2 regions of the Lacticaseibacillus jixiensis genome follow, and region 1 is predicted to be linked to the other one. Evidence: predicted binding sites of a transcription regulator. Region 1 holds the regulator's gene; the other holds the start of a gene.

The links. The regulator LexA, encoded in region 1, represses DNA repair genes until DNA is damaged. The targets are predictions, from matches to a motif close to CNAACANNTGTTNG.
Region 2: uvrB (excinuclease ABC subunit UvrB) is a predicted target of LexA. The motif match lies at 2,098-2,111, and genes of this name have one in related genera.

The regions. Positions count from the first base shown of each region.
Region 1 covers NZ_BAAFPR010000008.1:88,732-92,160, reverse strand. The annotation lists gene ACGG90_RS07050 (hypothetical protein) at 1-1,182, shown strand, start outside; gene lexA (transcriptional repressor LexA) at 1,250-1,876, opposite strand; gene ACGG90_RS07040 (hypothetical protein) at 2,042-2,515, opposite strand; gene ACGG90_RS07035 (AI-2E family transporter) at 2,512-3,429, opposite strand, start outside.
Region 2 covers NZ_BAAFPR010000004.1:39,947-43,375, forward strand. The annotation lists gene ACGG90_RS03560 (phospho-sugar mutase) at 1-1,015, shown strand, start outside; gene ACGG90_RS03565 (YfbR-like 5'-deoxynucleotidase) at 1,437-2,069, shown strand; gene uvrB (excinuclease ABC subunit UvrB) at 2,191-3,429, shown strand, end outside.

The DNA.
Region 1 (3,429 bases):
TTGCATGCCCTAGCCGAATTTCGCTATGTCCCAGATCATTCTGGTTGGTATGCTTATCAATACAACGCTTCAACTGTTTATGATCGCGAAGATCCTCACCGCCCAGTCGCTTCCAGGCTCAATTGGTTTGCGGCAACCACTTCAGCCACCAGCTTAACGCTGAACACCCCGCAACACATGCTATATGGCCAACAAGTCCCGATCAAAGCGACCATTACACCGCTAGAGGCGACTGACCCGATCAAATGGCTGCCGGCAAGCGGCTTCAGCCTCACTGCTGCGACTGACAATACAGCCACGTTAACGGCGCCGCCTGACAATTTGGTCAACACCAATATCAATAACCCAGGCTTCAGTCGCGTCATGGCCGCGCAAGCCGGCAAGATCACTACCACCAAGACGATTTGGCTCGGCGGGCTGCAGGCTTATGCCGGCCCATACGACAATATCCCTGCCAGTGGTTTACACTTCGCCCCGGCGAGTTTAAGCTTAATGAACTTGCCGCCTGGTAATTGGCGTTATCACTGGGAGCTGGTTGACACGTATCGCGCCGCTGATGGCAGTATGCAGGCTAACCTCAACAATATTTTGTCGCTGAACAACTTCGGCGATGTGCAAAACGCTGAAGGCGAAACCGCTAAGCTCACTGACTTCGCCGTGGCTTTTACCATCAGCAAAACCGGCGGCTTGCTGCAGGCCATGATGGCCAGCGCGACCCCCAAAGCCATCCGACTGAAACTCGATCCGGTGTCAGGCGGCAACTCGCTGTATACGAATTTCGCGTCGATCGCCATTTCGCCGCCTTTAGGCACCTTGGCGCTGAAGCAGGTCCCGACAGCTTTTGCGTGGCAGTATTCGGCGTTGGAGCTTTACGATCATCTCACCAAAACCGTTTCGGCCAGTGGCAGCTTGATCGTTGAAGACACGCGCACAAACGGCAGCTGGCAGTTAACAGCGGCGCTATCGCCAACGGATTTTCCATTCGCTTTGACTTTGAATGACTTCAACAAACAACTGTCTAGCACCCCGACAATTTTGGCGACTGGCGGCAGCGCTGGCTTATCAATATCCCATCCGCAAGCAACACTTACCCCCAAACCAGTGATCACCAGCACCGATTCCCAACAAGCCACGATCACATGGACCTTAACGCAAACGTTCCCTAGTGCGCCACTGTCGTAAACCAACCTCAAAAAAGCGCTGCACCACAATTTGTTGAAAAAATTGTGGTGCAGCGCTTTTAATTGAGCTATTCAAGTACTGGGCGATACAAGCTGACCACGACCCCTAAAATCGTGACGGTATCAAAGTACATATCCGCCATGTCGTCATTTTCAGGATGCAGCCGCACGCGCCCGTCTTCCTTATAGAAGCGCTTGACGGTGGCTTCAGACTCTTCGGTCATGGCCACGATCACTTGCCCGTTCTCAGCAGTTTGCTGCTTCTTGACGATGATCTGATCACCATCTAAGATGCCCATCTTGATCATGGAATTGCCTGAAACCCGCAACATGAACAAATCTTCGGCATCATAGGCCAAATCGTCTGGCACTGGGAAGTAATCATCAATATTCTGCACCGCGGTAATCGGCACGCCGGCAGCAACCGTACCGACGATCGGGATCCCATCTTCGCCGACGCCAATGTATTCACGCCCGGCAGGCGTCAACAACAACGTCCGCGGCTTGGCAGGGTCCTTTGCGATCAAGCCGGCATCTTCCATCCGCTTAAGATAAGATGCCACCGTACTGGAACTGGATAACCCCACTGCCGCGCCGATTTCACGCACAGTTGGCGGGAAACTTCGCTCCTTAGTGGTATGGTAGATCGTCTCTAAGATTTGTTTGAAACGTGTCTCATTAACTGTGGTGCGCAAAGTCGCCCACTCCTTTCGTATCTGGGGAAAGCCAAAAATTTGTTTGGCCTGTGATTACCTTAAGATTACCAAAACAAACACCCGTTTGCAAGCAAAATCTGCAGCTTACGCCGTGCATCCTGCGGCGGTAACCGTCGTCTTGCGCTCACTCACATCGCCAAGCCATCATTGCACATGTTGAATGGCAATTTCGACACTTTGCGGCACCCGCGGGCGCAAAGTGCTGATCATCGTTTCTAAATCAGTGCGGAAAGTCAATCGAACGAACCGCCGCGGGTTCAAGCTGAAAATCGCCAGCACCATTTGCCGGCCATTCGGCATTTCTAACGGCGTCAAGGTGATGCCTGAAAGTTTGGTGTAGGGGATCACGCGCGAGAACACCCCAGTGGCGATCACGCGCGTTGGGGTGATCCCTGAATTGCCAGCCATCAAGACCAACGTGATCGTTCCGGCAGCAAACACGATATACAACAAGTGATCACTGCCGCTTGAAACAAACACTGAACCAAGCAAGGCCGCGAAGAACACTTGAAACATGGAATACCCGCCGCGCATGTCGATCTTGCTTTGCCAGTAGATGACATAGCCACCCATGCTCAGCAAGGCGATATCTGAAATAAGAAATAAGAGTTCGATCATGATAGATTCCTTTCCTGCGGTACATCAGTTTCTTCATTATACAGCCCAGACGCCTGGCGATACCAGGAGAAGAAGCGCGTCACGACGATTTTCAAGACGGCAAAGCCGGGAATGCCTAAGATCACCCCGGCCAAGCCGAATAAATTACCGGCTGTCAGCAACACGATCACAATGGTCACCGGATGCATCGCCAACTTCGAACCCATCACCAACGGCGATAACACCTGGGTTTCGATCAGCCATTCAATGAAGAATGTCACGATCACCGCGATCAGCATCGACGGGCCGCTCATTGCCCCAACGATCAACGCCGGGATCATCGCCAACGCCGATCCGAAATATGGGATCAAATTCAATGGCCCCGCGATCAGCCCCAACACCAACGCAAACTTCAACCCGATCACCGAAAAGCCCGTCATGAAGATAATCGCCACGGCCATGGCCACGGTAAGCTGGCCTTGCACATACGAGCCGACTTTCTGATTCATCTCCGCCAGCATCGAAGCTAAACTGTCACGCAATTTGATAGGAAACAGCTGCACCACTTTTGGGGCAAAGCTCGCCCCATCTTTTAACATGAAAAACAAAATGATCGGCGCAGTAGACACGGTAATCACCACGTTGCCAACAATGCCCACCAAGTTCTGCAACTGCGACACCGTACCTGACACGATGCTGCCTTTGGATAGCGACAAGCTGTCCATGATCTCTTGGCCAAGTGCATTGAGATCTTGTTGCGAAATCAGTTCTTGATTGGCATTCAACGCGGTGAGCCACGCAACCGCTCTGCGCCAGTATGTGGGATAAGTCTGGATAATGTTAGTGAATTGCTGCTCGATCGGCGGTACCAGCTTGATCACGCCGATCACCAACACCCCTAACAGCAGCAACAAGACAATCGCGATTGCCGCCGG
Region 2 (3,429 bases), on a different contig from region 1:
GCCGCTGCACGGCACCGGCCGCATTCCGGCGCAAATGGTGTTGCGAAACGCCGGCTTTGAACACTTCCAGATGGTGGCCAAACAAGCGGTGGCTGATCCGGAATTTGCCACAGTGCCATTCCCCAATCCCGAGTTTGCCCAAGCTTTTGACATGGCCATTGAATTAGGCAAGCAGAACCAAGCTGATGTGTTGATTGCCACGGATCCAGATGCTGATCGCTTAGGCACCGCCGTGTGGACGGGCAAAGATTACCAATTGCTGACTGGCAATCAAATCGCCAGCTTGATGCTGCATTACATCTTGGAAGCGCGCAAAACTGCTGGTACTTTGCCGGCAAATGGCGCAGTGGTGAAGTCGATTGTGTCCACTGAGTTGGCCACAGCAATTGCTAAAGACTATGGCGTGGAAATGATCAATGTTGAAACCGGCTTTAAGTTCATCGGCGATCAAATCAAGCAATATGAAGCAACTGGCAGCCATGAATTCTTGTTTGGCTTTGAAGAAAGTTATGGCTACTTGATCAAGCCATTCGTGCGCGACAAGGATGCCATTCAGTCGACCGTCTTGTTGGCGGAAGTGGCAGCTTACTACAAGTCCAAAGGCATGACGCTTTATGATGGTATTCAAGCCTTGTATGCGCGTTACGGGTACTTTGCTGAGAAGACAGTCGGCGTTGACTTTGAAGGCGTGCAAGGGCCAGCTGAAATGGCAGCGTTGATGAAGAAGTTCCGGGAACATCAACCAAAGGACTTTGCTGGTGTGGCAATCAGTGAAGTTGAAGATTACAAGACGCAAACGATCACGCATCAAGACGGCAGCACCACGGCAATCGATATGCCTGTGTCTGATGTGTTGAAGTATATCTTAGCCGATGGTACCTGGATCGCGATCCGCCCATCTGGTACTGAGCCGAAAGTGAAGTTTTATGTCGGTACCAGTGCCAAAACCCAAGCCGCAGCCGACAAGAAGTTAAGCGACTTTGAAGCGGCACTGCATCAATTTCGACTAGAATAACCCAAAGCGGAGCAGCCCGCTTTTAGCGGTGGATATAAGGCGGGATGACGCAAAGGCGCTCTTTGCCTTGGCGGCGTCACGACTTATATCACGCCGCGTTGGGCTGCGGAGCTCGACGAATAACCCAAAGCGGAGCAAAGCGCTTTTAGCGGGTCAATTAGCCTAGCCCTCGTGCTTGCGGCGTACTTTGCCGCGAGTGCGGGGGCTAGGCTAATTGTACCCGCGCTGCTTTTGGCAGTTTGCCGACAACCCCAAGCAAAGCGGATTTAACGCTGGCTGCAAATTGAAAACCACCAACAACGGCTCAGCGCTTGCTGAGTCGTTGTTTGTTTTGGCCGGATACAGCCAGGCTTAGACTTGCGGTGCTGCACGCGGCGTGATACCATAGATAAAATTTTACACATTATAGGGGGTCGCACAAATGGGGATGCATGAATTCATTCAAGGACTCAACAGCTTGGAACAATTGCGGCGGGCACCAGGGTTCTTCAAGTACGCCGAACACAGTGTGGCCGCTCACAGCTTCAAGGTGGCCGAAATTGCCCAGCTGCTTGGTGATATCGAAGAACACGCCGGCAACACCATTAACTGGCAGGCGCTATACGAGAAGGCGCTGAATCACGACTACACCGAGCGCTTCATCGGCGATATCAAAACACCGGTAAAATATGCTACGCCGGCGTTGCGCGAGATGTTGGCCGATGTCGAAGGTTCAATGACAGAGAACTTCATCCAAAATGAGATCCCGGAAGAATACCAAGCGGTGTATCGGCGGCGCTTATCCGAAGGCAAAGACGATACGTTAGAAGGCCAATTGCTGGCAATTGCCGATAAAGTTGATTTATTATATGAGTCCTTTGGGGAAATCGAAAAAGGCAATCCAGAGCGCGTATATGTGAACATTTATACGGAAAGTCTCACGGTGATCGCCGGGTTTAAACAACGGCCCAGTGTGCAATATTTTCTGCAAGAGATCTTGCCGGATATGTTGAATGAAGAGTTTGCCGATCGTGATATGTTAACGAAATTGACGCGGGCAATCATGAAGCATTAAACAAATTAAGCGACTAATAATCGATTAGCGAATGTGTGTTCGCTGTGGTAAAATAGAAACAGTTTACAAGTTGGGATCGCGGTTCCGACTTTTTTGTTGGGATCGACAAGGAGGTAGTCGCATGATCGAACGCATGGCCGATCGTAAATTTGAATTGGTATCGCCGTATCAGCCGGCTGGTGATCAACCGCAGGCCATTGAGCAATTGACCCAAGGGTTCTTGCATGGTGAGAAGGAGCAGATCCTGCTAGGCGCCACAGGGACTGGTAAGACCTTCACCATGTCTAACATCATCGCCAATTTGAATAAGCCGACTTTGATCTTGTCGCATAACAAGACGCTGGCTGGGCAGTTATATGGTGAGTTCAAGGAATTCTTCCCGCACAACGCGGTGGAATATTTTGTGTCTTACTATGATTACTACCAACCAGAAGCTTATGTGCCAAGCTCAGACACGTATATTGAGAAAGATTCGGCGATCAACGACGAAATCGATAAATTGCGCCATTCTGCCACCAGTGCCTTATTGGAGCGCAATGATGTGATCGTGGTGGCTTCAGTCAGCTCGATTTTTGGCTTAGGGTCGCCAACTGAATATCGCGATCACGTGTTGAGTTTGCGCGTGGGCATGGAAATCGATCGCAACACGCTGTTGCGCCAGCTGGTGGATATTCAATTTGATCGCAATGACATCGACTTTCAACGCGGGCGTTTCCGCGTGCGCGGGGATGTGGTGGAGATCTTCCCAGCGTCACGGGATGATCACGCCATTCGTGTCGAGTTCTTCGGCGACGAAATCGATCGCATCGTCGAAGTGGATGCGCTGACTGGTGAAGTTGTCGGTACGCGCCAGCATGTGTCCATTTTCCCGGCGACGCACTTTATGACCTCAGATGATCAAATGACTGAAGGGATCAAGCGCATCAGCGCCGAATTAGACGAGCGGCTGGCGGAATTGCGCGAACAAGGCAAGCTGCTGGAAGCCCAACGCTTGGAGCAGCGCACCAATTATGATCTGGAAATGCTTAAGGAAATGGGCTACACCAGCGGCATTGAGAACTATTCGCGGCACATGGAAGGCCGCAAGCAAGGCGAACCGCCGTTTACGCTGTTGGACTTCTTTCCTAAAGACTTCACGATCATGGTTGATGAATCTCACGTCACCATGCCGCAGATCCGCGGCATGTATAACGGCGACCGCGCCCGCAAGCAAACCTTGATCGATTACGGCTTCCGCTTGCCGTCTGCGTTGGATAACCGGCCGCTGATGCTGCATGAATTCGAACAACACGTCAACCGCATTCTCTATGTGTCCGCCACCCCTGGTCCTTATGAACTGGAACGGGTGCCGAAAAAAGAC